One region of the Methylobacterium sp. Leaf111 genome, then DNA from elsewhere that is predicted to be linked to it. Evidence: riboswitches for the same ligand, from Rfam matches in the RefSeq annotation. Region 1 holds a riboswitch; each other region holds the start of a gene.
What was found. A riboswitch is a leader RNA that binds a small molecule or an ion and turns the genes downstream of it on or off. The one in region 1 is predicted to bind cobalamin.
Positions count from the first base shown of each region.

Region 2: linked by a shared signal. The riboswitch ahead of ASF41_RS11265 (TonB-dependent siderophore receptor) and the one ahead of ASF41_RS15445 (TonB-dependent receptor) in region 1 are both predicted to bind cobalamin.
Region 3: linked by a shared signal. The riboswitch ahead of ASF41_RS11295 (TonB-dependent siderophore receptor) and the one ahead of ASF41_RS15445 (TonB-dependent receptor) in region 1 are both predicted to bind cobalamin.
Region 4: linked by a shared signal. The riboswitch ahead of ASF41_RS05725 (TonB-dependent siderophore receptor) and the one ahead of ASF41_RS15445 (TonB-dependent receptor) in region 1 are both predicted to bind cobalamin.

Region 1 is NZ_LMNE01000034.1:70,985-78,833, reverse strand. Features, by position in the region: gene ASF41_RS15455 (FdhF/YdeP family oxidoreductase) at 1-807, opposite strand, end outside; gene ASF41_RS15450 (hypothetical protein) at 1,115-1,426, shown strand; cobalamin riboswitch at 1,503-1,705, shown strand; gene ASF41_RS15445 (TonB-dependent receptor) at 1,813-3,981, shown strand; gene ASF41_RS15440 (hypothetical protein) at 4,020-4,421, shown strand; gene ASF41_RS15435 (PepSY domain-containing protein) at 4,465-5,841, shown strand; gene ASF41_RS15430 (TonB-dependent receptor domain-containing protein) at 6,335-7,849, shown strand, end outside.
Region 2 is NZ_LMNE01000015.1:23,786-31,634, reverse strand. Features, by position in the region: gene ASF41_RS11285 (iron ABC transporter permease) at 1-396, shown strand, start outside; gene ASF41_RS11280 (ABC transporter ATP-binding protein) at 393-1,211, shown strand; gene ASF41_RS11275 (DUF6925 family protein) at 1,186-2,148, shown strand; gene ASF41_RS11270 (AAA family ATPase) at 2,172-2,705, shown strand; cobalamin riboswitch at 2,790-2,989, shown strand; gene ASF41_RS11265 (TonB-dependent siderophore receptor) at 3,281-5,200, shown strand; gene ASF41_RS11260 (DUF1624 domain-containing protein) at 5,200-6,381, shown strand; gene ASF41_RS11255 (TonB-dependent siderophore receptor) at 6,593-7,849, opposite strand, start outside.
Region 3 is NZ_LMNE01000015.1:32,120-39,968, forward strand. Features, by position in the region: gene ASF41_RS11285 (iron ABC transporter permease) at 1-154, opposite strand, end outside; gene ASF41_RS11290 (ABC transporter substrate-binding protein) at 151-936, opposite strand; gene ASF41_RS11295 (TonB-dependent siderophore receptor) at 1,020-2,999, opposite strand; cobalamin riboswitch at 3,120-3,332, opposite strand; gene ASF41_RS11300 (recombinase family protein) at 3,697-4,380, shown strand; gene ASF41_RS24775 (hypothetical protein) at 4,670-5,299, opposite strand; gene ASF41_RS24780 (hypothetical protein) at 5,335-5,862, opposite strand; gene ASF41_RS23700 (TIGR04255 family protein) at 5,859-6,683, opposite strand; tRNA gene ASF41_RS11305 (tRNA-Val) at 6,854-6,929, opposite strand; gene lon (endopeptidase La) at 7,084-7,849, opposite strand, start outside.
Region 4 is NZ_LMNE01000004.1:21,083-28,931, reverse strand. Features, by position in the region: gene ASF41_RS05735 (SdrD B-like domain-containing protein) at 1-2,122, opposite strand, end outside; gene ASF41_RS05730 (peptidase) at 2,384-3,817, opposite strand; gene ASF41_RS05725 (TonB-dependent siderophore receptor) at 3,817-6,039, opposite strand; cobalamin riboswitch at 6,393-6,609, opposite strand; gene ASF41_RS05720 (DUF2934 domain-containing protein) at 6,781-6,969, shown strand; gene ASF41_RS05715 (XRE family transcriptional regulator) at 7,003-7,287, opposite strand.

The DNA.
Region 1 (7,849 bases):
GGCGCCGCGCAGCATCTCCACGGTGTTCTGCGGGTCGGCGAAGCGCTCCAGCCCGCGCTCGCGCACGGGATTGAACACCACGACCTTCGCGCCGCGCTGGGCCGCCCGCCGCAGGTCGCCGAGCATGCGCGGATGGTTGGTGCCGGGGTTCTGCCCAACGACGAAGATCGCGTCGGCTTTCTCGAAATCCTCCAGCAGCACGGTGCCCTTGCCGACGCCGATGGCCGCCTGGAGGGCGATGCCGCTGGCCTCGTGGCACATGTTGGAGCAGTCGGGGAAGTTGTTGGTGCCGTAGTGCCGGGCGAAGAGCTGGTAGACGTAGGCGGCTTCGTTCGAGGCGCGGCCCGAGGTGTAGAACTCGGCCTGGTCCGGGTGGTCGAGCCCGCGCAGGGTGGCGCCGATTTCCGCGAAGGCGGCGTCCCAGGTCGTGGCGACGTAGCGGTCGCTGGCCGCGTCGTAGCGCATCGGATGCGTCAGGCGGCCCTCGCCCTCCAGGGCGTAGTCGGTCCAGCCGCGCAGCGCGCTCACGGTGTGCTTGGCGAAGAACTTCGGCGGCGTGCGCTTGTCGGTGGCCTCCCAGGACACCGCCTTCACGCCGTTCTCGCAGAACTCGAACGAGGACCCGTGCGCCGGATCGCCCCAGGCGCAGCCGGGACAGTCGAAGCCGTCGGGCTGGTTGGCTTTCAGCATCGCGCGCGCACCCGACAGGGGCGCCCGGCTTCCCAGCAGGTGCTTGCCGCAACTTTTCAGGGCCCCCCAGCCGCCAGCCGCGGAGGAGCGCTTCGGGGTCGCGACCGGATGATCCATGACGGGGTCCTGAGGGGCAGGGCTCGCATGGCCGACGATCGGCCGCGAAGCGGAGCAGTCTCGCCCCAGCGATATCGCGATGCACAGTGCGCGCTCAATCGCGCGAAAACGCAGGCCAGTCATGCCGTTAGGGGTCCCATGCGTTTTTTGCAGAGCCGATGAAGACCGGGTTAAAACCGTTCAAGGCCGCAATGCGGACAATCGGGACCTTCCTCTCCGGCCCCGGTCCCTGGCGGACGGCGGGTCGATCGCCTAACCCTCGGGCCGGATCGGCCGCTGGAAAGCGGGGAAGACGGGAGCGGGGGAGATGCGGACGCCGGTGAGGATCTTCGCGGCGGCGGCCGTCGGCCTCGCGGTCGGCCTCGCGTTGATGGCGCATGACCGGCAGATCGGCGCCGAATGGGCCGTGTCGGCCGAGCAGATCGCCGACGCGCAGGCCTACGGCAAGCCCGGCGTGGAGCTTCCGCCGGGCCACATGGTGACCGCGCCCCAGCGCAGCGAGGGCGCGGAGCGCCTTCCCCTGAAATGGATCCTCCTCGGCCTCGCGGCCGGTGGCGCCGTCCTGGCCGGCACGGGCCGCCGGCGCGCGCCGGCGCGGAAACCGGATGACCGACCCTGACGCCCGACGCCTGTCGCCTGCCGGGCACACCCGCCCGAAAACCCCGCGTGGCCATTGACGCCGTCGCCGCGTGTCGGGCTTCCTGGCGTCGGACGGTTCCTCCCCGGAGGATCAAAAGGGAACGCGGTGAGGAATTTTGCTCCAACGCCGCGGCTGCCCCCGCAACTGTAAGCGGCGAGTTCCTCATCAGCACGTCACTGGGTGTCTCGACATCTGGGAAGACGATGAGAGGGCGGTGACCCGCGAGCCAGGAGACCTGCCGTCAGTCGTGGTCACACGCGAAACGCATCGGGCGGGGTGTCCTGGTGGGTGTCGGGGCGGATGCCGTGCGGCATCCGGGCCGGCCTCGTTCGCGGTGACGTGCCACAGACGTCGCCCGAGGTCCCATGTCGTCCTCCCGTTCTCGATCGTTTCCCCGTTCACGGCCCACCGCCCGATCCTGGCTCCTCGGCGCCTGCGCCGGTTTCCTGCCCTACGGCGCCGGGATTCCGGACGCGTTCGCCGAGACTGCGCAGGCGGACCTCGCCGAATTGTCCGTGACCGCCGAGGCCCCGGCCAGCGGTGGCCGCGGGCCAGCCGCCCATGCGGGATTCGTCGGCGGCGTCACCGGCATCGGCGGCGGCCTCCGCAGCGTCGATGCGGCGAGCGCCGGCGTGATCTCGGGGGCGGCACTCAACAGCCGGCCGATCACCCGGCCCGGCGAGGCGCTCGAGAGCGTGCCCGGCCTCATCGTCACCCAGCATTCCGGGGAGGGGAAGGCCAACCAGTTCTTCCTGCGCGGGTTCAACCTCGACCACGGCACCGACATCGCGCTTCACGTGGACGGCATGCCGGTGAACATGCGCACCCACGCTCACGGCCAGGGCTATGCCGACCTGAATTTCCTGATCCCGGAACTCGTCGGCGCGGTCGAATTCCACAAGGGACCCTACTTCGTCCGCGACGGCGACTTCGCCTCTGCCGGCTCGGTGCGGATCGACTATCTCGACACGGTCGCGCGCAACCTCGCGCTGACGTCGCTCGGCAGCTTCGGCTACAAGCGCGCCCTCAGCATCGCCTCCGCGCCCCTCGGCGAAGGCCACCTGCTCGTGGCCGGCGAGGCCCAGACCTATGACGGCCCCTGGGACGTGCCCGACCGCCTCGCCAAGCTGAACGCCGTCGTCCGCTACAGCCAGGGCACGGCCCTCGACGGCTTCGCGCTGACCGGCATGGCCTACTGGGCCAAGTGGAACGCCACCAACCAGATCCCGGAGCGCGCCGTGGCGGAGGGGATCATCGGCCGCTTCGGCTCCCTGAATCCCACGGACGGTGGCGACACCGGCCGCTTCTCCCTCTCGGGCCGCTGGAGCCGGACGAGCGACGCCGGCATCACCCGGGCGAGCGGCTACGTCATCCGCTACGGCATGAACCTGTTCAACGACTTCACCTACTTCCTCAACGATCCGGTGAACGGCGACCAGTTCCGCCAGCGCGACAGCCGGGTGCTCGGCGGCGGCGAGGTCAGCCACACCGTCGAGGGCACCCTGTTCGGCTTGGCCGTGGAGAACGAGATCGGCCTCCAGACCCGCACCGACGCCATCCGGGTCGGCCTGTTCAACACCACGGCGCGGCAAACCCGCTCGACCGTGCTCGATGACCGGGTGCTGGAGGCGAGCGCGGCCCTCTACGTCGAGAGCCGGATGCGCTGGACCGACTGGCTGCGCACCAGCGTCGGCGTGCGCGCCGACGGGTTCTCCGCCGATGTCCGCTCGGACACGCCGGCCAATTCCGGCACGGCCCGGGACGGGATCGTCAACCCGAAGCTCGGCCTCGTGCTGGGACCCTGGTTCGACACCGAGGTGTTCGTGAATTACGGGGGCGGCTTCCACTCGAACGATGCCCGCGGCGTCACCGCGACGGTGGATCCGGCGAGCCCGCTCTTCAACATCAGCCGCTCGCCCTTCCTCGTGCCTTCGACGGGCTCGGAGATCGGCCTGCGCAACCGCAGCCTCGCCGGGCTGGAGACGGCGGTGACGCTGTTCCAGCTCGACTTCGCCTCCGAGAACCTGTTCCAGGGCGACAGCGGCACCACCGAGCCGAGCCGTCCCACCCGCCGCTTCGGCGTCGAATGGACCAACCGCTACGCAGTGACGCCCTGGCTTTCCCTGGAGGGGGACCTGACGGTGACGAATGCCCGCTTCGCGGATCACGACCCCGTCGGCAACCGGGTCCCGGAGGCGCCCACCACCATTGCCTCGGCCGGTTTCACCTTCGGCGAGGGGCCGGGCTGGTTCGGAGCGATGCGCCTGCGCTACTTCGGGCCGCGGCCGCTGATCGAGGACAATTCGGTGCGCTCGCGCCCGACGGCGCTGGTCAACGGGCGGGTCGGCTACAACTTCGACAACGGAATCAGCCTGTCCCTCGACGTGTTGAACCTGACCAACGCCCAGGCCGATCAGATCACCTACTTCTACACCTCCCGTTTGCCCGGCGAGGCGGCGGACGGCGTCGCGGACCGGCACTTCCACCCCGTCGAGCCGACGGCGGTACGCCTGACCCTGGCGGGGCGGTTCTAGATCACATGCCGGGTGAAAGTCTGTGAGATGACTTTGCCATGTTGACGAAGCGTGGAACCACAGCTTACGCGGCTGTCATGCGTACTTGGCGGCCAGATTGGGGATTCTGCCGTGCGGTCATCGCCCTGACCGTCCTCTACGCGCTTTGCCTGCAGGCGTTGCTGGGCTCCATGGCGCCCGTGCCCCAGCTGAGCTTCAACACCATCATCTGTGCCGAACACGCCGGAACGGACGCTCCGGCGGACGCGGCACTGCCCTGTCGTCATTCGTGCTGCACCCTGGTGCAAGCCGTCATGGTGCCCGTTCTGGTTCTCGCCTTCGTCGCCGTGCGCTGGTCGCCCGGCGATGCGGTGCTCCGCGCCTGGCGGACCGGAGACCCGGGAACCGCACGGGCGCCGCCCGATCCATCCGTCAGTCCCCGAGGTCCGCCGACCGCCTGATCGATCCGTTTGTCCCAGATCGCTCCGTGCCGGACCCCCAACCATGTCTCAGTCCCTCCAGGGTGACGCGACGGCCTTCCGCGCCGTCGTTTCTGCCCGCCCGATGCAGGATGCCGTCTATCGCGCCGTCTGGCGCTGGCACTTCTACGCCGGCCTGCTCTGCCTGCCCGTCCTGATCCTGCTCTCGGTCACCGGCTCGCTCTACCTGTTCAAGGACGAGGTCAACGCGACCCTGTTCGCGTACCGGACAAGGGTCGCCGTGCAGGCGAGCTCGCCCGTGGGTGTGGACGTCCTGCTGTTCAACGCCTCCGAGGCCGTGCCGACCGCCGTACCGGTCTCGTTGACCGAGCCCGCCGATCCGTCCGCCTCCGCGGTCGTGACGATGGCCGAGGGATCCCGCAGGATCCTGGTCTATCTCAACCCATACGACGGCTCGGTGCTGGACCGGGTCGCCCGGGACGACGAGTTCATGATGGTGGTGCGAGGCCTGCACAGCCTCGCCTACTTCGGACCGGTGGCCAACGGACTCATCGAGGTCGTGGCCGGGTTCACGATCATCCTGGTTCTGACGGGCTTCTATCTCTGGTGGCCGCGCCAGCAGGGCGGCGGGGTCGTGCGCCTCCGCGGCACGCCGCGCAGGCGCGTGTGGTGGCGCGACCTGCACGCCGTCACCGGCTTGGTCGCCGGGGCCGGAATCTTCTTCCTCGCCCTGACCGGGCTGCCCTGGTCGGCCTGGTGGGGCCAGCATCTGCGCACCTGGTCCAACGCGGCCGGCGTCGGGCAGCCCAGCGCCCTCTGGGCCAACAAGCCCGTGTCGACCGTGCCCATGCGGGAGATGCTCACCACCACCGGATGGGCCATGGAGGACGCTCCGCTTCCGACCTCGCAGCCGGCCGCCACCCCCACCATCGGGCTCGCGCGCGCCGTCGACATCCTGCGAGCCCTCAGGATGCCGCGCGGCTTCGAGGTCTCCCTGCCGTCGGGGGAGACCGGCGTCTACGCCGCGGCCGCCTACCCGAAGGACGTGACGGGGCAGCGGATGATCTCCCTCGACCAGTACACCGGCACGCCGCTGGTCGACGTCCGGTTCGCGGACCTTGGCGGGGTCGCCCGCGCCATCCAGTACGGCATCGGCCTCCACAAGGGCGAGCACTGGGGTCGAGCCAATCAGTTCGCGATGCTGGCCTTCTGCCTGGCGACCATCCTGCTCGCCGTGACCGCCGCGACGATGTGGTGGAAGCGGCGCCCCGCCGGTCGCCTCGGCGTACCACCGTGGCCACGCGACCGGCGTGTCGCGGCCGGCGTGACCCTGATCGTCCTCGTCCTCGGGGCCCTGTTCCCCCTGACCGGGCTCGTCATCCTCGGCATGCTGCTGCTCGACCTCGGCCTGCAGGCGCTGCGAACCCAGGCGAGGACCTGAGGCAGCCGAAACGGGCGGCGTTCCCGTGCACCCCATCCTTCCCCTGCTGATCGGCCGCCGCGGCATCCTCGGCGTCGTCCTGATCGCGCTCGCGCTCTGGACACAGGCGCTCGCGCCGGCGGCGGCCCTGCGCATGCTCGCGGCGATGTCCGATCCGCTGCGCAATCCCATTCTCTGCGGCCCTGCGGTCGATGGGGGCGAGGAGGTCCGTTCGAACGTGGGGGTGCCCGCCCCGGCACACCCGGGATGCGCCCTGTGCCAGTTGTGCTGTGCAGGGGTCGCCCTCCCCACGCTGCCATCGGGCCCGGCCGCCATACGGAGCGTGCACTGGCATCCGGTATCGTGGCCGATCCCCCCTCCCACGCGCACACGGCCTCCGTCCCGTTGCCTGGGGCAGCCCCGGGCTCCGCCTCACCTCGTCTGATCGCCGAACCACCCTTCCTCATCGCAGCGTGCCTGCGCAGCGTCCTCCCCGATCCGTCGAGCTTTCCCCATGTTCCCGTACCCAAGCGCCCGCCGGCCCATGCGCGCCCTGGCGATCTTTCTCGGCGCAAGCCCGCTCGCGATCGCGATGGCGCAGGCCCAGACCGCCGGTCAGGCCGTGACCCTGGAAGAGCTCTCCGTCGAGGGCCAGGGCGGTGGCGCCGGACAGGGGCGGGGTCGGACTGCCCTCTCGCCCGCCGCCGCACCGACACCCATCGACCGCCCCGTCGGCGAGGTCGTCACCAGCCTCGGGCGAGACGGCATCATCGAGAACCGTCCGGCCACCAGCATCGGGTCGGTTCTGGCCAACAGCCCCGGCGTGACCGTGCGCCAGGGCAATGGCGGGCGCGACGTGGTGATCTCCATCCGGGGCAACAATGCCCGCTCCACCGGCGTGATCAAGAATACGGTCGTGCTGGAGGACGGCTTCATCCTGACCCAGCCGGACGGCGCCTCACGCTTCGACCTCGTCGATCCGCGCGCCTACGGCCGCATCGACGTGTTCCGCGGTCCGCAATCGGCGCTCTTCGGCAACTACGCCACCGGCGGCGCGCTCGCCTTCCGCACCCGGACGGGCCGCGAGATCGACGGCTTCGAGATCGGCACCGATGCGGGCAGCTTCGGCTACCTCAGCAATTACTTCACGGTCGGCGGCGTCAGCGGCCCCGTCGAGATCAGCCTGTTCGCGAGCGATGTCCGTGCCAACGGCTACCAGGATCACGGTTCCTACGACACGCAGACGGTCAACCTGCTGGCCAGCTACACGCCGACGCCGGACAACCGCTTCACCCTGAAGGTGATCAACAACACGCTCAGTGCGAATCTGCCGGCCCGGTCCTCCCTGAACCAGTATCAGATCAATCCCTACCAGCGTGGTTGCGGCACGGCGGCGCTGGCGGCGCCGGGGTGTACCCTGACGAACCTCTTCGTGAATGGGGCCTTCGGCCGGACGGTGGGCGTCACCGCCGATGAGGCAGGGTTCGGGCGCGACGACCGGCGCACCATCGTCGCCCTGCGCTGGGAGCACGACATCGACGCGCAGACGACCTGGCGCACCCAGCTCGGCTTCGACGAGCGCAACTTCAACCAGCCCTTCTATACGACCTCCTCGCGCGGCTCCTATCCATCCTGGAACTTCCTCACGGACCTGACCCGGCGCTACGATCTGTTCGGGCTGCCCGCGGTGGGCTACGTGGCGCTGGCCTACAACACCATCGACAACCACATCACGACCTTCAATCGCGCGCCCGGCGGTGGTCCGCTGCTCGGTGCGCTCATTGGGAACCAAGAGGCCGTCCAATCCAACCTCGGCGGGCGGGCCCGTACCGAGGTGGCGCTCTCCGACCAATGGACCGGCGTCGTCGGCGTCAGCGCGGAGAACACCGCGATCACGGGACGCAACGTCGCCTACGCCTATTCGGCCTCAGGCGTGACCACGACCGTCGCCGATGCCAACCGCAGCTTCCTCAACGTCGCGCCCGAACTCGCCCTGGTCTATCGGCCGACCCCGGAATGGGCGGTTCGG
Region 2 (7,849 bases), on a different contig from region 1:
GTTGGCTGGAGCCTGATGCTGTCCACGGCGCGCGCCCTGGATGCTCTGACGCTCGGTGAGGAAACGGCTGCCAGCCTTGGCTTCAACCTCGTCTCGGTTCGATTGCGGCTCGTAACGGGCGCGGCGCTGGCGGTCGGCAGTGGCGTGGCCGTGAGCGGCGCCATCGGCTTCGTCGGCCTCGTGGTGCCGCACCTCGTCCGTCCCCTGGTCGGGGCACGCCCTGGTGCGAGCCTGTGGCCCAGTGGGCTCGCGGGTGCGGCCCTGGTTCTCGCAGCGGACCTGGGCGTACGACTCCTGGCGACGCGACCCGAACTCAAGCTCGGGGTTGTCACCGCGCTTGTCGGGGCGCCGTTCCTGATCGTCCTGCTGCTGCGCGAGAAGGGTCGTGGCGCATGAGTCTCGCGACCGAAGCCCTTGACGTTCGCCTCGGCGCTCGCGCCGTCCTTTCGAACGTCACCCTGTCCCTGGAGCCGGGCAAGCTCGTCGGCCTCGTCGGCCCGAACGGCACAGGCAAGACCACGCTCCTGCGTGCCCTTTCCGGCCTCCTCGTCCCGAGCCAGGGCCGGGTGGCCCTCGACGGGACGCCGCTCCTCGACATCGCCCGCGATGCGCGTGCCAGGCGTATCGCGGTCCTATTCCAGGGTGCGGGCGCCGGTTGGCCGATGCGGGTGCGGGACCTCGTCGCCCTCGGCCGGCTGCCGCACCGGCGCGCCTTCGGCCGCCTCGACGCGTCCGACCATGCCGCGGTCGCGCGGGCCATGGCCCGGACCGACACGGCGCAATTCGCCGACCGCATCGAACCGACCCTGTCGACGGGCGAGCGGATGCGCGTGCTGCTCGCCCGGGCGCTCGCCGTCGAGGCCGAGTGGCTCTTGGCCGACGAACCCATCACCGCCCTGGACCCGGCCCACCAGCTTGACGCCATGGTGCTGCTGAGAAGCGTGGCTTCCGCCGGGACCGGGGTCGTTGCCGTGCTGCATGATCTCTCGCTGGCCGCCCGGTTCTGCGACCGGATCGTGGTTCTCGGCGCGGGACGTCTCGCCGCCGATGGGCCTCCGGGTGCCGCCCTGACGGACCGTGTGCTCGCCGACGTGTTCGGCGTCACGGTCCGGCGCGGGGCCGCGCCCGATGGAACGCCCTACATCCTGCCCTGGAGCCGTTCAGGGCCTCAACCGGAGGATACCGATGCAGCCTTCTCCCAACGGTCCTGATGCCGTCGTGACCCTCCTGCGCGAGGCGCTGTCCGATCCGGGCACGGCCTGGAGCCTCGGAAGCTTCGGCGCCATCGCCGAGTTCATGCGCGATCCGGAGGAGGCCGTCCTGCCCCTTCCGGACGAGCGCCTGGGAATGGCGACCGCGCGCGGGGCCATCGCCCTGACCCCGAGCTCCGACCTACGGCCCGTCGCATACGAGACCGCGGTGGCCTCGGGCTGGAACCACGCGCTCGCCCTCTGCCTGCCGGAGGCGACCTGCGGGATGAACCGCAGGACCGTGGTGACGGAGCTCGGGCCGGACAGGGAGGCCGCCCGGGTCGAGGACCGGGACGGTATCCTGTTCGATCTCGGCCTCGGGCTTTCGGCCGTCGATGCCTGCGTGCGTGCGCGCGACCCGGAGGCAATCGCACGGCTGCGGGCCGGAACCGGCATGCCGCTGTTCGACCACGCCAATCCCATCGGGCCACATCTCGTGGCCATGAGCCCGCACCGGGTGTTCCTGGCGCGGATCGGACGAGTGGAAGTCTACGCTCCCATACCCGGTCCCGGCGGTACCAGCCCGGAAGGGCCGCACACGCACGTGCTGCCCAAGCTTCTGCGCAGCGGCCGGACGCATGCGGCCACGACGCCGATCCCGGCCGGCTGGGTCCCATGCGCCGGCCTTCATCCAGCCCACCCCTACAAGGACATGATGGGCGAGCGCATCGCCTTCGATGCCGAACGCTACGAAGCGTTCCAGGCGTTGCTCGACCGTTGGGGTGACCCGGAACTCGTGGCGATTAAGCGCAGCGAGCCCGAGACGCCAGGGGGCACCGTGTCGAGCCGTCATGCCCAGGGCGCGCGACGCGTCGCCGAGGCTCAGGGGCGCTACCTACGCGGGGAGATCATCGAGGCATCGGTCGGCGACGACGAGGATGCCGAGGCGACGGCCTGATCGTGACGTCGTCCGTACCCGGCATGGATCGTGAGGGCCGATCCCGGCGGGTGGTCGGCCTGATCGGCTGCCCGGGCTCGGGCAAGACGACCTACGCCCGCCGCTTCGATCCCCTCGACGGCTGGGTCCACCTGACACTTGACGACTTCCGGCAGGCCCTCTGGCCACCGGACCGGCAGGTCTACTGGCAACTCCGGCAGGGCTCCCATGACGATGCGGCCCGGGACGTCCTGCACCGGGTCAAGGAGGCGGCCCTGGAGGCCGCCCTGGCGCACGGCTTCAGCGTCGTGCTGGCGGACACCCATCTCACCAGGCCCGTGTTCGAGCGCGAACTCGGGATTGTGGCCCGTCACGGGCTCGTCGTGGCGTGGAAGGTGTTCGACGTGCCGTGGGAGGTCCTGACGGCCCGCAACGAGGAGCGCGGTCGCATCGATCCCTCGCACCGCCAGCCCGAGGCCGTTCTTCGGTTCACCTACGAGGCCTTCAGGGCGCCCGATGCCTGGTGGCGCACCCTGCCGCCCGAGCAGGTCGAGATCCTGGCCTGGCCGGGCGAATGACAGGTTCCTGCGGACAAGTGTCGCCGGCAGGGCACAACGTCCGATCCATCGCTCGCGGTCCGTTGACGGGCCAGGGGCTGCGCATGCTACCCCGACCGTGACGGTTCCTCCCCGGAGGATCAAAAGGGAACGCGGTGAGGGTCTTGGCCCGATGCCGCGGCTGCCCCCGCAACTGTGAGCGGCGAGCCCTTCACCACCGACGTCACTGAGCCACCTCGCTCGGGAAGACGGTGAAGGGCGACGACCCGCGAGCCAGGAGACCTGCCGTCAGTCGTGGTCACACGCGAAACGCGCTGGGCGGGGTGCCCCGGCGGGTGCGGGAGCCTGCGCGTCGCGTGTGCTTCGGCTTCGTTCGCGGTGACGTGCCACTGCCGAGGCCGTCCGCTTTGTCCCGTCGTCCATCGAATCCGTTTTGGCTCACACTGGCCCTGTCCTGCGCGATCCCCACCGCCGTCGCGGCCCAGGGAGCGCGCTCTGGAGAGACCGCCGTCGTGCTTGATGCGCTCTCCGTCGAGGGGACCTACACGGCCGCGCCGACCTATCGTGTGCCCGAGCTCTACAGCGGTACCAAGACGGTGACGCCGCGACGGGACGTCCCGCAGCAGGTCGACGTGGTGCCCCGGGAGGTCCTGGTCGACACCGCCGCTACCAGGGTCGAGCGCGCCCTCGACTACGTGCCCGGCGTCGGCAAGCAGAACGACTTCGGCGCCCAGAACCTCGCCCTGTACTCGGTGCGGGGCTTCGCCACGCAGGACATCTTCTTCAACGGCTTCAATGTTGCCCGCGGCTACAACGGCGCGCCCGACACCCAGAACGTCCAGTCCATCGAGGTGCTGAAGGGCCCAGCCGGTGCCCTCTATGGTCGTAGCGACCCGGGCGGGACCGTCAACATCCTGACCAAGCAGCCGGTGGCGCGTCCCTTCGTCGAGATGGGCACGCTGTTCGGCAGCTTCGGAACCGCGCGAACCACGGTCGATGCCGGCGGCGCGCTGAGCGGGGACGGCAGCGTGCTCTACCGTTTCAACGGCGCTCTTGCCCGCCAGGACAGCTTTCGCGACTTCGTCGACGGCGACCGGGTGCTCCTGGCGCCGGTGGTGAGCTGGCAGGTCACCCCCGACACCAAGATCACGTTCGAGGCGCAGTACCTGCGCAACCGCCAGACCTTCGACCGGGGCACCGTCGCGGTGAACAATCGTCTCGGCCTCGTTCCGCGCTCGCGGTTCTTCGGCGAGCCAGGCGACGATTCCGTATCGGAGGCCGGCATCCTGCAGGTCCGGTTGGAGCACGCCTTCAACGCCGACTGGCAGCTGCGGGTCGCTACCCATCTCAACACCGGCAGCCTCACCGGCCTGCAGACCGGCGCGACCGGGATCCTAGACGACGGGCGTACGCTCCTGCGGGAGTTCCGCCAGCACGACTTCACCTGGGGCGTCGCCATCGGCCAGGCCGAACTCGTCGGCCGCTTCGAGACCGGGCCCTTCGCCCACACCCTGCTGCTCGGCCTGGAGCACGAACGCTACAACAGCACCGAGAACCTGCAGCGCTCGACTCCGCGCCTCGACCCGTTCGCCATCGACTTGTTCAACCCGGTCTACGGCCAGCCCAAGCCCCCCTTCACGCGCCGCTACAGCGCCAGCGAGAATGTCGGGAACACTGCGGTCTACCTTCAGGACCAGATCGCGCTGAGCCCCGAGTGGAAGCTGCTGATCGGCAACCGGACTGACTTCTACAACCAGACCTTCCGCGACAAGGTCGCGAACGAGCGGACCGAGCAGGACCGCACCGGGTTCTCGCCCCGCGCCGGGCTCGTCTACCAGCCGCTGTCGTTCCTGGCGCTCTACGGCAACGTCGCCGCCTCGTTCCGCCCCAACACTGGCTTCGACAGCGCGTCCCGGCCCTTCGCGCCCGAGACCGGGTTCGCCTACGAGGTCGGGGCCAAGCTCGACCTGTTCGATGGCCTCAGCGTCACGGCGGCCGCCTTCCACATCGAGAAGCAGAACGTGCTGACCACCGACCCAGCGGACTTCTTCTTCCAGATCGCCGCCGGCGCCGTGCGCAGCGAGGGCTTCGACGTCAGCCTCGTCGGGCAGGTCACGCCGGAGTTCCGGGTGATCGGGGGCTACGCCTTCATCGACGCGGCGGTCACCCGTGACGAGGTCCTAAGAGTCGGCTCGCCGCTCCTCAACATCCCGCGCCACTCTGGCAGCCTACTCGGCATCTACGAGGTCCAGGCGGGCAATTGGAAGGGCTTTGGCTTTGGAGGAGGCTTTCGAGCGGTCGGATCGCGCCTCGGCGACAGCGGCAACGAGCGCTTCCGCCTGCCGGGCTACGTCCTGACGGACGCGCTGGCCTACTACCGCTACGAGAACCTGCGCTTCGGGATCAACATCGACAACATTTTCGACGAGGCCTACTACGAGCGTTCCTACAACAGCTTTTGGGTCGGCGTCGGCGAGCCGAGGCGGGTCACCGTCAGCATGACGGCGCGGTTCTGATGGGCGTGCATCCGGGAATGCCGGGGGCGTCGACGGAGGGATCGGCCACGACCGCACGCATCGCCTCCGTCGACGCCCTGCGCGGGCTGGTGATGGTGCTGATGCTCCTCGACCACCTGCGGGAGACCTGGTTCCTGCACGTGCCCGTGGCTGACCCGGTCGATGCCCGGACCACCCTGCCGGCCGTGGCCCTGGCCCGGCTCGTCGTCAGCCTATGCGCGCCTACCTTCATCGCGTTGACCGGCGTGGCTGCGTACTTGTTCGGTACCCGGCACACGCTGGCGGAGACACGGGCCTACCTGCTGAAGCGTGGGCTCGTGCTGATGGCGCTGGAGGTCCTCTACCTGTCGGAGCTGTACTGGGGCGTGGCCAGTCCGACGCTCTGGCTGCAGGTCATCTGGTGCATCGGCGTCTGCATGATCGTCCTGGCGGCACTGGTCGACCTTCCATGCCCTGTCCTCCTCGCGGTCGGACTGCTGATCGTCTGCGGCCACAACCTCCTCGACCCGATCCACATCCAGCCTGCCCAACCGTTTTTTGCGGTCTGGGCGATGCTGCACCAGCGCGACGTCATCGCGCTGCCGTTCGGGCTGGTCGCCAAGACGACCTATCCGGTGCTCCCATGGATCGGCGTGATCGTGCTCGGCTACGCGGTCGGCCCGTGGTTCCTACCCGGCATAAAGACACGCATCCGCGAGCGCCGGTTCCTGGTCCTCGGCTGCGGGATGCTCGTCGCCTTCTTGGTCCTGCGTCTGGCGTACGGCTACGGCGACAAGCCCTGGTTCGTCGTTGAGGGCGACGCGCTTCGAACCACGATAAGCTTCGTCTCGCTCACGAAGTATCCCCCCTCGCTGCTATTCCTGCTGCTGACGCTTGGGATCGGGGCGCTGCTCCTCGTCGCGCTTGAACGAATGCGCGACGCCCCAGTCGTCGCGGCTTTGGCGGTGTTTGGCGGTGCGCCGATGTTCTTCTACCTGCTCCACCTGACGATCCTGCGGCTCCTGTATCACGGTGCCGCCGCCATCTGGGGGCCGACGCAGGGCAGCGTGTTCGGCGTGGGGAACTATGGCTGGGTGCTGGCCTGGTACGTTGGGCTGGTCGTACCCTTGTACTGGCCGACAGCATGGTTCTCGCGCTTCAAGGCGGCACGTCGCGATATCGCCTGGCTCAAGTATCTCTAGCGGAGGAAATCTGACGGATGGACCCCGTTCCCTGGGCCCACTCCCGGCCCTCGGAAGGTCCGCTCCCGGGCTGTCGAGGCAGAGGCCAACGACCGGGTTGGGTGGACAGTCGCCGGTCTGCTTTCGGGCGACGAAACAATGGGCGTCGCCGCTGCACCTGCTCTAGACCCCGAGCATACCTTTGGAAGGTTAGCCCAAGGCGTAGCTTCGCTTACCACCGGTAGATCAGGCTGCCGAGAACTGTGGCTGGCTCGTTCCGGTTGCAGAAGCCGAACGAGCAGGTCTGATATCGCCGATCGAAGATGTTGTAGGCGTTCACCTGGGCGCGGAACCCTCTGTAGCGCGGATCCAGGGCGGCGAAGTCGTAGGCCACGAGCGCGTCGTAGAGGGTCACCGCGGTGTTGCGTGCCGTGTTCAGGTCGTCCGCGAAGCTCGTCCCGATATAGCGGATACCGCCTCCGACTTGGAGACCGCGCAGGGCCGACGAGGGCGGGAAGGCATAGGTCACGAACGAAGCGTAGGTGTCGCCAGGGATGCCCGAGACCCGGTTACCATCGGTAGATACGGCTTCGCCGTTCCCATTGAGGGCGGTACCGCTCTGGAACCGGATGTCGACGTGGGTGTAGGCGATCGTCAGGTTGGTACCCGGCGCAATATTGGCCGTTGCCTCGGCCTCGAAGCCGGTGGAGCGCACAGCCCCCGTGGCCGACGAGAAGGCGATAGCATTTGGGTCGGTGCGTAGGATGCTCGACTGGACGATGTCGAAGCCGGCAAAAGCGGCTTGGATGTTGGTGCCGGGGATCAGGTACTTTACGCCGGCCTCGATCTGGTCGCCGGTGGCAGGCTTGAAGGCCTGGCCATTCCGATCGAGGCCGACCTGTGGAGTGAAGGTGGTGGCGTAGCTGGCATAAGGCACGAGCCCGGGTGCCAGGACGTAGCCCAACCCAACTCGGCCGGTGAAGGCACTGTTGTCCTGGCGTGAGACCGTCGCGTCGGGTGTGGCCCGATTGTCCTGGAAGACCTGATCGAAGCGCCCGTTCACGGTCAGGATGAAATCGCCGAACTTGGCCTGGTCCTGGAGGTAGACGCCGACCTGATCCTGGGTCTGACGCGCGGCGGCTCCAAGGGCCGGTGTCGCGATGAATTGCTGGCCGTAGTTGCGGGTGATCAGGTTGAGGTCCGGGACCGCGACATTGTCGCCGAAGTAGCTTCCGAAGCGGCTGGTCAGACTGTAGCGCGCGTAGTCGATGCCTCCGACGAGCGTGTGGGCGACGGGGCCGGTCGCGAAATGCGCCTCCAACTGATTATCCAAGGTCTGCTGGACGATGCCGGAGCGAATGTAGCCGTTGTCCCGGGCGCCGATCGTCCGCTCGGCATTGATGGAGGTGATGTCGACGTACTTACCGGAGAGGAAGACGCCGTAGTTGCGGAAGTTCTGACGGAAGATCAGGTCCGGCGTGAACTTGTG
Region 3 (7,849 bases), on a different contig from region 1:
CGCCGGCCGCTGCCGGGATGTCGAACGGGGCATAGCCGACCGCGACGGAGGTCAGCGTCAGGATGAGCACCAGCAGGCCGAGGATGCCGACGACTGTCCGCGGTCCGGACGCCGGCTGCCTCGTCCGGAGGCGAGGCGGAAGTGGGGCGTTCATGGAGCGATCCGCTCGCGTGCGGCCGCGGCGAGCCGGGCCACGACCTCGGCGACCTGCGGACCGGGGCAGGTCCAGAGGCGGTTCGGGATCGAGACGGTACGGCCCTGCCGGCGCAGCACGTCTAGGACGGGGTGATGCAGCAGGGCGTCGGCGAGCGATGGTCTCCCGGGCTCGCCCTCGTCGAGGACGATGAGGTCGGCGTCGGCGAAGGCCGCGGCCTCCAGCGGGACCTGCCCGAAGCGGTCGCGGCCGAGTTCGGCGGCGACGTTGACGAGGCCGGCGGCGCGGATCACCGCGTCTCCGAGGCTGCCGGGAGCCACCGTGAAGGCGTTCGGACGCATGACGAGAGCCCGCAAAGGCTTGGCCGCCGGCACCACCTCGGCAAGACGCGCATCGAGGGCCGCCACCATGGCCTCGCCGCGCGTCGCGTATCCGAGCGCCGCGGCGACGGTCCGGATCTGCGCCCGCACCCCGTCGAAGTCGTTCGGCACACCGAGTTCGAGCAGCGGGAACCCGACGCGCTTCAGCAAGCCGACCGTCGTTCGCGTCGTGAAGGCGCCGGCCACGACGAGGTCGGGCCGGAGGGCGACGATCTCCTCCGACAGGCCGCGGGTCACCGCGATACCCGTGGCCTCCCGCGCCACGGTCGAGCCGCGCGGGTCGTGGGCGAGATAGGTCACGGCGGCGACCTGCTCGCGGTCGGCAAGCCGAAGGACGAGCTCGTCGGCGCAGAGGTTCATCGAGACGACGTGCCGTGGTCGGTCAGGCGCCGGGGCGGCCATTCCCCCGGTAATCGACCACGTCTGGCCGACGGCCAGCATCACCGTCAGCACCGGGAACCCCGACCGTCGTGCCATGTGCGGCCTCAAAACGTGGTCAGGCGGACGCCGCCGTACACGGCGAGGCCGGCGCCGAGGAAGCCGGTGGGGTTCTCGTAGCGACGGTCGAACAGGTTATCGACCCGACCGAACACGCTCACCGTCTCGCTCACGTCGTAGTTCACCGCCAGGTTGACCAGGGTGAAGCCCGGGTTCTTGAGCCGCGCCACCGAGAAGTCCCGGTTGCCGTCGACGAAGTGGCCCAGCACGAGCACGGTGCCGCTGACGGTCAGCCCCGGGAGGGGTGTCCAGAAGGCCGTCGCGCTGCCCTTGTGACGGGGCCGGCGCAGGAGCTCCTGGTGGGTGATCTCGTTCTTGGTCACCGTGTTGGTGTAGTCGATCCGGCCGGTGAGGGTATCTGAGAACCGGACAGCGACGAAGGCTTCCGCCCCGTAGGATACGGCCCGGCCGACGTTCTCGTTCGAGGTGAACGTCGCATTCGCGGTGATGAGGTTCTTGAAGTCGTTGGCGTAGTAGGTCGCGCCGACGAGGATACGGTCCCCCAGCGGCTGCTCGATGCCCGCATCGTAGCCGAGGCTTTCTTCCGGCCGGAGGTTCGGGTTGGCGAAGAAGTTCGAGGCGGGGAAACTCTGGAACAGTTGGCTCAGGGTCGGCGCCTTGAAGCCGGTGCCGACGCTGCCTTTGATCCGGGTCTCGGTGACGGACATGACGTAGCTCGGCGCGACGCGGAAGGTGGTGGCCGGCCCGAAGGCGTCGTTCTCGTCGTGGCGGATGTTGGCCACGAACGACGCTCGCTCGAAGGGCGTCAGCTGCACCTCCCCGTAGCCGGCCGTGTTGCCGTTGCGTGCCCGCAGGTTGCCGGCCCCGAACGGGCTCGGGTCGGTGGTCAACAGGGTCTCCTCGTCACGCTGCGCCCCGAACAGGACGAAATTGCCCGGCGAGAGCAGGTAGTCGCCGCGGTACTCGTAGCGGGTGCGCTCGCCCAATCCCGTGGTCGCGTCGGGGGTGGCCAGCGGGTCGAGAGGGCCCTGCTGCCGGTTGTAGAGGTTCGAGTAGTTGATGGCGAAGAGGTTGTGGAAGCCGGCGAACGGCGTCCACTCGGCCTCGTTGCGGGTGAAGACCTGCTGCACGTCGGCAGCGCTCCGGAACGCTGCCGGGAAGGCCGGGAAGGTGCTGAAGTCGGTGCCGGTGAACAGAAGTCGCGAATTGATGAATCGCGTGACCGAGTTGACCCGGAACGTGTCGGTGAACTGGTAGCCGAACTTCGCCGAAACGGTCTCGTTGTCGTAGAAGTTTGGATGGATCGGGCGTCCGAGCGGGACGAGGTTCGGCGGCGTCACCGGGGTCGCCGCCGCACGGAAGTGTTGGATCGAGACCGAATAGTCGAAGCCGTCCTCCGACCCGCTGATCCTGCCGCTTTGGTTGAAGGTCCCGAACGACCCGCCCTCGATGCGCAGGCTCGCCCTGGCCGGTCCCTCGCCACGTTTCGTCGTGAAGGAGATCGCGCCTCCGATGGCGTCGCTGCCGTAGAGGCCGCTCTGTGGACCCCGCAGCACCTCGATACGCGAGAGGTCGTCGGTTAGAAGCTGTCCGAAGTCGAACGATCCGTTGGGGTTCGACGGATCGGTGGCGTCGATGCCGTCGATAAGGACCTTCACGTGGTTCGAGTTCGAGCCGCGAATGAATACCGAGGTCTGACCGCCCGGGCCGCCGGTCTGCACGACGTTGAGGCCGGGGACCTGCTGGAGGGCATCCGGGACGGTGCGGCGCTGCTGGGCTTCCAGCGTGCCGGCGGTAAGTACGGTGACGCTGGAACCGACCTGGTCGATTGGGGTCGGCACGCCCGTGGCGGAAACCGATAGTTCGGATAGCGAGACCGCGGCCTCGCCTCCCCGGGGCACGTTCGCAAATGGCGCGGCGGCCTGTTGCGCGAGGACGGGAGCCGGCAGGGCGGCGCAGGCGAGCGCGAGCGTGCGCAGGCACGCGGTTCGGGAGGGGGAGGACACGGGACAAGCCTCGGGCGACGTCTGTGGCACGTCACCGCGAACGAGGCCTGGGCGCTTGCCTGTCGTGAGGACAGCCGAACGCCTCGACACCCATCAGGACACCCCGCCCGATGCGTTTCGCGTGTGACCACGACTGACGGCAGGTCTCCTGGCTCGCGGGTCACCGCCCTCTCATCGTCTTCCCAGGCCCGAAGACCCAGTGACGTGTTGATGATGGGCTCGCCGCTTACAGTTGCGGGGGCAGCCGCGGCTTCGGGGAGGCCCTTTCGGACCTCATCCTCACCGCGTTCCCTTTTGATCCTCCGGGGAGGAACCGTCGGGGACAAGGAGCGCGATCAAAGCGTCCGCCGTCAATGGCACGCAAAGGCTTTCCGACGATGTGTGCCTGGAAGGTTACAGGTCAGCACTTACGAAGGTTTGCCTCGGTGCTATGCAGCGTCCGCTTTTCAAAAATTCGGCCCGAAAGCAGACCTTCGCATAACCACCCATTGTGGTCGTTCATCTTCGTTCATCAGGTTGCCGGAAAGCGGACCTTCGGAGGACCTGCAAAGGGTCGTGGGCGGACGGTGAAGGACGACGCCACGCCCTCACGAGACTCAGTCTAGTTAGACGCTCAGACACGATTACCCTCGCTACGCGTCTATTGCACAACTCTATACGGACGTATGGTGTTGTCACAGGAGCCCGAGACACACCGATGCCCGACGCCATTCGCCCCCTGGTCGCCTACCTCCGGGTCTCCACCGACCGGCAAGGAAAGAGTGGGCTCGGCCTCGAGGCGCAGCGCGCGGCCGTCCAGGCGTTTGCGCAGGCCAACGGCTACATGGTGGTCGTGGAGTTTGAGGAAGTCGAGACCGGAAAAGGTGCCGACGCGCTGGAGCGCCGGCCTAGACTCGCGGCAGCCCTGGCTGCGGCCCGCAAGGCGAAGTGCGCCGTTGTGGTTGCCAAGCTGGACCGCCTGTCCCGCGACGTAGCCTTCATCGCCGGCCTGATGGCGCAGCGGGTGCTCTTCATCGTGGCCGAGTTAGGGGCCGACGCTGATCCCTTCATGCTGCACGTCTACGCCGCGTTGGCCGAGAAGGAGCGGGCCATGATCGCCAGCCGGACAAAGGCAGCGCTCGCGGCTAAAAAGTTGCAGGGTGTGCGCCTTGGCAACCACACCAACCTATTAGAGGCACAGGCGAAGGGCGCCAGCGCGAACCGGGCGGGGGCCGACGCATTCGCGGCCAACGTCCTGCCCGTGGTGTCCTCTATCCAGGCAAGCGGAACCATCTCGCACCGGAGGATTGCTGCGGAGTTGAATGCCCGGCGTGTACCAACGGCTCGCGGAGGCGATTGGTCAGCCGTGCAGGTTGGCCGCCTGTTGAGCCGGGCAGGCTGAAACTCAGGCCGTCCCCGCCAATTTCTAAGAGAAAATCGGGTTTTAGCCCCCCACCCCGGGCAAGAGGCTCGGCCGCCGTCAAAATAATGGGCGTCACGCGCGACCGTCCTGCGAACGGGCCGTACAAACCTTGTCCAGACAAAAAACTCGGTTCGCCCCCACCCAGGGGGTATTTCCTAAAAGGGCACACCGCCGAAAAATCCCAGAGTGAATTTCACCCTCGAATTGAGAATGCCGAATTACCCCATCGAGTCATACGCTTCTTCGAGGGGTCTCACTTCGACCGAACTTAAACCGGCGGCTCATAGCGTCCGGGTGAGCTGATACCGCGAATATCTGCCCGCTCGTATTTATCAGCGGGTATAAATTTTACGCCCTGGTCAAACAAGAAATTGCGAGCCCAGTTCTTAGACTGATTTTTCGATGGAAAAAGATTTACAGCTTGTAGAACGTCACTGTGGCTTGGATACTCAACCTCCGGAGATTCATAAGCTCCGACCATCTGCATTGTCCAAGGCGGAACGTAGAAAGTCCGAACGGTTTCGCAGGTAAATTCCAGCACTCCCGCGCAGAAAGCTTCGTCGCCAACCGAAATAGAAGCGGCTGCCTGGTGGACTAGATAACGAGCTAGCTTCGCAATATCTTCGGCACTGCCATCTGCAGGAATACGAAGAGTAGAAAGCCCCGCCCTATACATCTCGCTTGCGACTGAGTCTGCGAGACCGAGGGGACCATCCCCCTTTAAACCTTTTGGGCCAATAACAACACGAGCAAGAATTTCATGATTGCTGACGGGATTTCCCTGAGACCGTGAGCTAACCGCGTGCATTTCGCAGCGGAAAGAGCCGGGCGGGTCATCGATCGTAGCAGCGAACGAAGTAGGCCGCTGTTGAGCGTCGAAGAGATGAGCGAACGCCATGCAGGGCGTCGGGCTACTCGCCATAAGACGTTTCGCTATACGCCGCTTATTAGACGTTCAACATCGGGGGCCGCACGACCTACGCTGCCACGAATCGGATAAGTGCCCATGTCTAGCCAAGCTGACGCAGTCCGCCTCGATAACGCGATTCGCCCATCACCCTCGAAGGTCAGCAAAATGCGTACGTCAGCAACGTCAACCGCGAGATTAACAGCTCCATCCTCGTCCAGGTCGACCTGGAAAACTGCATCCGAGCTCGTGCGACTCAGAAACTCAAGGCTATCTCGAATTGCGGCCTCGCGTGGTGCCTCGGCGCCGAAACCATTCCACCCTGCACCGTAACGCTTCAGTCCACGTACCGAAACAATGGCATTTTCCGCTGAACGGGTCTCACGGCGAAACCGATCGAATTTAGGGTAACCCGAAAAATCGCCGCTGGATTGTTCTGTCCCAACCTGGTGCGACAGACCAGAAATAGCGGACCGGTAATGCACTGCCGCGTCGCGAGCTAACTCGCTCATATCGACGGATTGGTTGAGAATGGGAAGGGCCGGAGGGCTCATGCGGTTCTCTCGTCCATATCTATGGAAATGCGGCTTTGCATGCCCGTCGTCAAGATAGAACGCACAGCGATTTTCGAGCGGTTATGGAGCACATTAAAACGCTTCATAATCGCTTCTGTTTCCCGAGTGAGTGAGCCCGGCGTGATCGAGCTAACTAAGGAGTAAACTGCGATTGAACGAGGAGTGGGTGCGGCGTCCACCGGCTCAGCAAAAGCATCAGCATTTAGGTTGAGCAACAGGCGACCAATTTCACCATCGTCTTCAAACCAGCCCACGTGGGTATGCCATGCGGTTTCGCGGTCCAAATGATCGGGAGAGATGTGGTCGCCTTCACGCAAAACTTCTCGCCAGCTAGCACGCGGCTCGCTCGCGTCTCTCTCGATAAACCTATCCAGATAATCCAACCTGACCTGAGCGATCTGGGCACTCTCTGGGAAGGACGAAACCACTCGATCAACGACTTCCTTTAAAACCTCTTCAAAACCTTCCCACCGAATATATTGCGTGCTCTCTAATTGGACCGCGGACCTATTAGCATACAACGCCTGCAAATCTTTTCCTTCGGATGACTGCCGAACAAATCGCGCGCCGGGCATAACGTTCATAGTGAAACTTGGTACCAACCCCGGCACCGCGCTGGCCTGAGGCAAAAAGGCCGTGATGTCTTCGAATTTTGGAAGCTCGAGTATTCGAGAACACTCACAGAGGCTGTCGAATATGCCAAGCCAATCGTTTCCGCTTGTCGGTGCGGTGAACTCGATGGCCGCACTTACTCGTTCGATAGCATGCGCTGCATGAACTGGATCGAACATGCCGCTCATGGCTCTCATTCTCCTTGCTGCGGCACCGCTTATGGAGGCGCTAATGACTCAGCATACCCCCGGGGCCTTAATAATGAGAAATGGGAGAAGGCATGCTTCCCATGTGCTTCCCAAACAGCATTTCTGGGAAGCGACCAGATGAAAGATTCGAGCTAACACACTGACAGATATGGTGGGCGGTGAGGGACTCGAACCCCCGACCCTCTCCGTGTAAAGGAGACGCTCTACCAACTGAGCTAACCGCCCGGAGCGCCGGCCTTCGTCGCGCGGCGCGACGGCTTCGTAGCGGACGCGCGGGCGGGCGCGCAACCCCCTCCCCCGGCGGGCCTTTGGGTCCGGGCATGAAAAAGGCCCCGGCATGCCTGCCGGGGCCTCGTTTCGGGTCAGAGTTGCATCGACCTCAGTGGGCGATGACCGTCGCGGAGTCGTCGTCGGCGATGACCGGGCGGACCTTCGGGGCCGGCTCTTCCCATTCGATCGCCTCGGGGACCCGCACCAGGGCGTGCTGGAGCACCTGGTCCATCCGCGAGACCGGAATGATCTCCATCCCGTTCTTCACGCTGTCGGGCACCTCGGCGATGTCCTTGGCGTTCTCCTCGGGGATGAGGACCGTCTTGATGCCGCCGCGGAGCGCCGCGAGCAGCTTCTCCTTCAGGCCGCCGATGGGGAGCACGCGGCCCCGCAGGGTGACCTCGCCCGTCATCGCCACGTCGCGGCGCACCGGGATGCCCGTCAGCGTCGAGATGATCGCGGTCGCCATGCCGATGCCGGCGGACGGACCGTCCTTCGGGGTCGCCCCCTCGGGAACGTGGACGTGGATGTCCCGGCGGTCGAACAGCGGCGGCTCGATGCCGAAGTCGACGGCCCGCGAGCGGACGTAGCTCGCCGCGGCGGAGATCGACTCCTTCATCACGTCGCGCAGGTTGCCCGTCACCGTCATCTTGCCCTTGCCGGGCATCATGACGCCCTCGATCGTCAGCAATTCGCCGCCGACCTCGGTCCAGGCCAGACCCGTGACCACGCCGACCTGATCCTCCTCGTCGATTTCGCCGTAGCGGAACTTCGGCGGGCCGAGGAAGACCGGCAGGTTCTCCTCGGTGACGGCGACAGCCTTCACCTTGGTGATGAGGATCTCCTTCACCGCCTTACGGATCAGGTTGGAGATC
Region 4 (7,849 bases), on a different contig from region 1:
CGAGGCCGCGGGGGTCGACCCAGAGGGGCAGGTCGTTGTCGTCGTAGATGGCGGCGCCGATGCCGGGCTGTCCGGGCAGGGCGATGCGGGCGCCGCCCCATCCGTAGAACAGTTCGGTGGCGGCGGGGACGTCGCGGTCGAAGGTGAGGCGCAGGTGGCTGGCGTCGACGAACTCCGCCCTGGTGGCGAGCGCCTGGCTGGCGGCGGCGTTCCAGTCGGCGCGCAGGCTCCAGCCGGTGCCGGCGGCGGCGACGCTGCCGAGGGCCTGCAGGGACGTGGCCTGGTCGAACGCGACGGTGAGCAGGAGCTGGTCGGGGGCGCCGGCCACGCGCTCGGCGCGCACGACCCGGGGGCCGTCGTCGTCGATGTCGCCGGAGGCCAGCGCCAGGGGCGAGCCCGGCAGCGCCGAGGCCCGGAACGTCTCGGCGACCGACAGGGCGATCCGATCGAAGATCTGAGTCGCGTCGGCGCGGCTGAAGTGAACGCTCCCCGGCTGTCGGGTGATGCCGTGGCCATCGACGTCCATGTCGACGTCGCTGGCCTGGCGCGCGGCGTAGCCGGCGTTGAAGTCCTTGTCCTCCGTCAGCTCGGCCTGCCCGACCCGGATGGCTTGGTTCTGGACCGGCTGCGTGGACTGCACCGCGGGCGTCTGCGCCGGGAACGGAATGGCGTTGACGAACAGGTAGGGGACGGTGGCGGCATCCTGGCCGAGCACGCCGCGCACGAGGCCGGCCTCGTAGCGCACGGCGCTCTCCCACATGGCGGGCGTGAGAGCCGCGTTCTGGCTGTCGTTCTCGTTGTGCAGCCAGACGACCGCGGTCGGCGCGGCCTTCTGCGCCGCGGACCATTGCCCGATCGTGCTGAGAAGGCCGATTTCCTGGGCGTTCGCCGTCCATCCGTTGCGGTAGTCGCCGTTGACCGGGCTCAGCCAGTCGGTGAGCATCCCCGTGCCCGGCCATTCCGTGTTGGCACCGTCGGCGTTGTCGCGCGTGCCGATCACGTTGACCTTCTGGCGGACGCCGTCGAACCCGAGCTGCGCCTCGATGGCCGCCTCGAGCTTCGGCAGGTCGCCGTACAGCGTCGGGAAATAGGTGTTCGACTGGCCGCGCAGGACGACGTTGAGGACCGTGCCGGCCGGAATGGCGCCGGTCTTGTCGAGGACCGGATCCGGCGCGAACCCGACATTCAGCTGCGCGTTCGCGGCCCCGCTGGCGAGACTGCCCGTCGCGAGGGTCGTGGCGGTGGTGCCCTTCAGGCCTTCCGGGGTCGCCACGGTGACGCGGTAGCTCCCGGCCGTCGTCCCGAAGCTGTAATGCCCGGCGGCGTCGGTGACCGTGGTCTTGAGCGCGAATCCGGTGGCCGCATCGCTGAGGAGCACGCTGGTGCCGGCGAGGCCCGCCTCGCCGGGGCCCTGGCGCCCGTTCCCGTCTCCGTCGGCGAAGATCGTCCCGGACAGGCTGACCGTCGGGGGATTGTTCCGGACACCGAAGTTCTGCGACGCGATCACCGCGCCGCTGGTGACGACCTCCTTCAGCGTGGTCACGCCGCTGGTGACCTTGCCGTCCGGGGCGGTCACCGCGACCGTATAGGTCCCCGGGGCGAGGTTCTGGAAGCTGTAGACCCCGTTGGTGCCCGGCTTGAAGGGGTCCTTGTTGCTCGACGTCGTGCTGGCCAGGAGGACGCCGATGTCGTTGTACAGATCGACCGAGACGCCGTTCGTCAGCACTTCGCCCGCGTTGAAGACGCCGTTGCCGTTCGTGTCGTTGAAGATGATGCCCGCGATGCTTCCGGTCTTGTAGAACCCTTCGTCGACGGTCGTCTTCGCGTCGCTCGGGACGCTCACGTTGGTGACGAGCGTCTGGCCGTTCGCGTTCGTCGTCCCGGCGCTGCCCCGGTATCCGGCCGCGGCCGGCGTGAAGCGCATCGCGTAGGCGCCGCCGGCGAGAGCGGTGAAGGCGTAGGCCCCGGTCGCATCGGTGCGGACCGTCGCCAGGGCGGCCCCGCTCCCGTCGGCGGCGAGCAGGTCGACCGAGACGCCCGCGAGGGCCGTCTCGTTGGCGTCCCGCGTGCCATTGCCGTTGGCATCGGTAAAGACTGCCCCCGACAGCGTCGCGCCAGCCATGCCCTTCCCCCCTGATCGCTGACGACGCTTTGCCGCGTCGCCGCTTTATCAGTCTAGGGTGAGGCCTCTATTGCCTGGAGGCAATGGACTATAGTGACAAAGCGCTCTCTTTGTCGGAATCATGTTGCCATAGATCCGAAGAGTCCGGCCCATCGATCAGCACAGGCGCGTCCGGGCCTCAAGAGCAGGGCGCGAGGATGTCGGCGCGGGCGTGGAAGATCCGGCGGCGAAGATCGCGTCGCGGGGGGGGGCGCGGCGCCCCTACCCGAGCCGCGCCCTGCGCCGCAGGCGGCGCCAGCCCAGCACCACGCCCGAGAGGGCGATGGTCGCGCCGAGGCCGTTGAGGAGCCACATCACCGCGTCCCAGGCCGGGCGGGCCTGGAACAGGTTTCCGAAGTCCAGGCGGTGGGGCGCCTCGAACAGCCAGCGCTGGAGCCGGCCGCTGGCATCGAGGCGGTCGAGGAGCGCGCCGGTCTCGGGGTCGAGGTGTAGCCAGGTCGCGGCCGGGTCGTCGAAGCGCACCCGCAGCACCGGCAGCGGCCGGGTGTCGTGGTGGGGATACCAGTAGGCGTCGTAGGCGGTCAGCGTCTCGGTCGCGGCGATGCGGGCCTCCGGCCAGGCGCGGGCGGCTGCGGCGCGCAAGATCGCCTCCGTGGGCGGCGGGACCGCGACCCGGCGGCCCCGGGCATCGGCGGCGACCAGCACGGGCCGGCCGCCGACCTGCGTGAACCGGACCTCGACGATCCCCGGCCGCGCCAGGCCGTCGAGGGCCGCGCGGCCGACCGCGGCCGGGGGCCCGGCATAGGCCGCCTGCAGGGCCGCCGGGGGCGTGCGGGGCGAGAACCAGTGGTTCGGGTTCATGGAGAGCCAGCCGCTCGCCACGAAGCTGAGGAGGCTCAGGCCCCCGAGGGTGCCGAGGAGGTGGTGCCAGCGCCCGAGGCCGCGATAGGGGCTCACCCCCGCGGCGTAGGGCCGGTACAGGCGCAGGCGCCAGATCCCCAGGGCGAGGCCGCTCAGCACCCCGGCGGTGGCGAGGCCGGAGACCCACAGCACGGTGCCGCGCCAGAGTTCGCCCCGCGCCCGCAGGGGCGTGGGGTAGAACCAGTGCGGGATCGCCCCGAGCCAGTTCCACAGGCGCTCCCGGCGGGTGGTGTCGAGGACGACCGCGCCCGTGCGGGCCGAGACGTAGAGCTCGGTGCCGGCCGCGTCCCCGAGCGCCACCACGTGGAAGGGGCGCACCGGGTCGTAGCGGTCGCGCACCGTCCATGGGTCGCGGGTCACCGCCCGCACGGTGGCGCCCTCGCCGAACGACGCCCGGGCGGCCGCCCCGTCGATCTCGCCCAGGGCCTGCCCGGTCTCGGCCGAGACCACGTGCCGGGCGTCGTCGCGGGTGGTGACCTGATAGACCGGCGCCCCGCCCCGCATGGACAGGCTGAGGCCGCCGGGGGCCGGGTCGAGCCCGGCCCGGGCCAGGGCCGCGTCCGGGCCGAGGAGGACCCGGTCCCAGGCGAGGGGCGCGAGGCGGGACAGGCGCTCGGCCTCCTTCAGGGCCGGAAACGCCACGTAGAGCATCACCAGCCCCGACAGCACCCAGGCGGCGAGGAACAGCCCCGTGGCGATGCCGAGCCAGCGGTGGCCGAGGATCAGCCCGCGCTTCAGGGGCTTCAGGAAGGCCCGTTTCGGAGAGGCCCGCATCAGAACCGGACGCTGTAGGCGACCTCGACGGAGCGAGGCCGGCCCAGCAGCCAGTTGGTGCCGACCCCGTTCACCGCGTTGCCGCTGATCGCGTAGATCGTGTCGAACAGGTTGTAGGCGCGCAGCGACAGGCGCGAATCCGGCGTGACCTGGTGGTCGAGCCCGGCATTGACCAGGGTGTAGGCCGGGCGCTTCGCCTGGTTGCCGAAGTCGCTGAAGGTCTCGCCCACGTGCTGCAGGCCGACCCGGGCCTCCCAGGCCGGGGCGAAGGCGTAAGTGACCCAGAGGTTGCCGACGCGCTCCGGCACGTCGATGGGCTGGCGCCCGGCATAGGACACCACCGCCCCGCCGACCGCCTGGTCGAAGGTGTCGTACTGGGCGTGCAGCAGCGCCAGGTTGGCGTCGATGCGCCAGGCCTCGGAGAGGTGCAGGCTCAGGGCCGCCTCGACGCCGAGGGAGGATTGCTGCCCGACCTGGGTCGAGAGCGTCGGCTGGCCCGGTACCGCCGAGATCAGGTTGTCCTTGACGATGCGGTAGCCGGCCAGCGTCCACTCGGCCCGGCCGTCCCAGGCCACGCCCTTGGCGCCGACCTCCACCTGCTCGCCGGTGGAGAGCCGGAAGTTGGCGAGACTCTGCGACAGGGAGATCAGGCTGCCCACCGGATCGGTGGCGGTGGCGTACTGGGCATAGAGCGCCAGCAGCGGCGTCGGGTTGTAGACGGCGCCGAAGCGGTAGCTCAGCGCCCGGAAGTCGCGGTCGAAGGTGTTGCCGGTGACGAGGTCGGTCCGCTGCAGCACCGGCGCGTCGTAGCGCACGCCGGCCAGGAGCGAGACCTGGTCGGACAGGATCAGGCGGTTCTCGGCGAAGACCGAGGCCTGGCGCGTGCTGGTGGCGTAGGCGGGCCGGGCGCGGCCCTCGGCCGGGAACAGGCCCGGGTCGTAGGCGAAGGGATCGACGCTGGTGGTGGTGTCGAAGTAGAAGTTGTTGGTGTGCCGGAAGGCGATGTGGTTCACGTCGAACCCGGCCAGGAATTCGTTGCGGAAGCCGAACAGGGTGCCGCGGAAGGTGGCGTCGAGGCGATTCCCGATCTGCTCCTGCTGGTGGTAGATCTCGAGGTAGTCGGAGCGGTCGATCCGGCCGGTGCCGCGGTTGAAGGCGTATTGCTCCACGTCCCGCCACTGGCGCCGGCTCTGGAGCCGGTAGGCGGTGTTGCGGACCGTGACGTCGGCGCTCGGCGTCCACTCGGCGCGCAGTTGCGTCCAGTTGTCGGTCCAGAGGATCTGGGCGTCGCGGACGTTGTAGTTGTTGAACCGGAGGGCGTCGCGGATGCGCCCGTCGACGAGGGGCGTGCCCCAGTAGCGGGCCGGCTCCTGATAGCCGAAATCATGGCTCAGGGTGACGGCGAGGTCCGGCGTCGCCTGCAGGGTCAGGGCGCCCGAGACCGCGAGGTTGCGGAAGCTCCCGTCCGGGGCGATCCAGCCCTCGGCCCGGTTGCCGCTGATGTTGAGGCGGTAGGCGAGCGCCTCCCCGATCGGGCCGCCGGAATCCAGGGCCAGACGCGCCAGACCGTCCGAGCCGACCGCCGCGCGGGCCTCGTTGAGGGGCGTGAAGACCGGCTTCTTGGTGACGACATTGATCACGCCGCCGATGGCGCCGTCGCCGTAGAGCACGGAGGCCGGCCCGCGCAGCACCTCGATGCGCTCGACGTTCCAGGTGTCGAACGGGAAGGTGACGGTGCCGGCGCCCACGAACAGGCGGGTGCCGTCGTAGAGCTGCTGGATCGAGTTCGGGCCGGAAAAGCCCCGGGCCGTGAAGGCGCCGTTGCCGTTGCCCGGCGCCGCCACCGTGGTGATGCCGGTGGCGTTCTGGGTGACGGCCTCCGCCACCGTGTTCTGGCCGCGCAGCCGCGTGGTCTCGCCCGCGATCACGTCGACGCTGGCGGGGGTCTCCAGGGCCGTCAGGCCGAGGCGGCTGGCGCTGCGGCCGGGGCTGCGCAGGTTGAGCCCCTCGGCGGGCGCCGGGCCGCCCCGCCCGGAGCCCGCGACCTCCAGGGTATCCAGGGTGACGGCCGGGGGGACCTCCCGGGTCTCGGCCTCGGCGGAGATCGGCAGCAGGCCGCCGAGCAGGGCCGCCAGGGGCAGGACGTGTCGCGACGGCAAGGTCGGGCCTTGCCGCGACCCGCGCGCGTTCGCGGTTCGGGACGGGATGGGGGCGACGGGCATAGGGTAACGGGATGTGGGGTAACTGGACGTGGGGCAACCGGACATGGGGCAACCGAACAAGGGCGCGGGCATCGGTCGGGGCCGACCTGCCGTCTCCGCTAGACTGAATGTTATAACATTACAATTGGCAAGCGGGGCCCGGGGCCGGCGTGTCCGCGGCGCAGCCGTCACCGGGCCGCGCGGGGCGGCCGGAGGGAGCATGCGGGAGCAAGACTTGCGGGCGAGGACGGGCATCGACGGGACGGCTGACGCGACGAGTCGCGCGGAGTGGCACGTCACCGCGAAGAGGTCGGTCCGTTCGCGGCAAGCGAACGCCCCGACACCCACCAGGACACCCCGCCCGATGCGTTTCGCGTGTGACCACGACTGACGGCAGGTCTCCTGGCTCGCGGGTCACCGCCCTCCCATCGTCTTCCCAGGCCCGGGTCCTGACGGACCGTTCACCCAGTGACGTGTTGATGAGGAGCTCGCCGCTTACAGTTGCGGGGGCAGCCGCGGCCTCGGGCTCTCGCCCTCACCGCGTTCCCTTTTGATCCTCGTTAAAGAGGAACCGTCGCGGGTAAGCTAGGCCGTTTCCGGCGCCGCCGTCAAATCCCCCGGGGTTCGGCAGCCTGCCCTGCGAACGGGGCGACCGGGGCAGCCTCGCGCGGATCGGGGGACAAATCCCGCCGTGGAGCGTTGGCCCCGCAGGGAGAACCGGGCTGTGACGCTGTGACCGAGACTGAAGGAGCAGAGAGCACGATGTCCGAGGATGGGATCACTTTCGAGCGGATCCGCGAGCGCGCCCATGAGATCTGGGAGCGCAACCACCGCCCCGAGGGGTTCGAGGTCGAGTTCTGGCTGATGGCCGAGCGGGAGCTGCGGGCCGAGCGCGCCCGCAACGCCCCGAAGTCGGCCGCACAGGCGCAGGAGGACGCCGCCTGTCCCTGACGGCGCCGGGGACGGGCTCGGGGGCGGGTCGCCTCAGCCGCTCGCCGCCACCGCGTCGTGGTCCGCGAACAGGATCGCGTGGGTGAACGGGCCGTCGACGCGAATCGGGGCCCGGACGAGGGCCTTGACGGGGACGTCGCGGACGGCCGCCCAGGCGCGGTAGCAATTCGGTGGGATCCGTCCCCGTCCGGTCTCCAGCTGCGAGAGGACAGTGTCGTATTCGGCCCCGACCACAGTGGCGAGCGGGTGCCGGCATAGGCCGCGCGCCGCGCGCAGGGGCTTCAGGAAGCGACCGCCCTCCCGGCCCGGTTCCGACACCCCCGCCGAATCCGGGCGTTGGCGGTGAGCAGACACGTGGGACATCCCTCCTCAAACAGCATGGGGAGGGCGCGATCACGGCAGTACCGCAAATCCCTCGGAGAGCAGGACCCGGGCGCCTGATCGGAGGGCGCAGGCCCGGCCGGCGCCGCCGCGACGCCGCGGGCGGGGGCGCCGTTCGACGCGCCTGATCCGGCGGCGACCGCCGGGCTAGTCGGAAACAGTCCGGACTGCGCCGTGATCCGTGGATCGGGACTTTCCGTTCGGGAACGCTCCGTTCCCGCGTCGCCTGCGCCCGCACCGGATGTGCCGCGCGCCGTGAGGGCGCGGGCGACGCGGTCGGTGCTGAGCGACGGCTTAGCGCGCGATACGGCCCGTGCGGGCGACGGCGATCGCCTTCGGGTTCTTCATCGAGCGGTTGCTGGAGAAAACCAACGATCCCGAACCGCGTGTCGACGGGCCCGCGATCCCGCCGCGGCGGGCCGCCTTCGGCCGCGCCGTGCACGGGGTCTCGACCCTCACGATCCTGGGGCTGAGGTTCGGACTGACTCTAGCCTGGGTC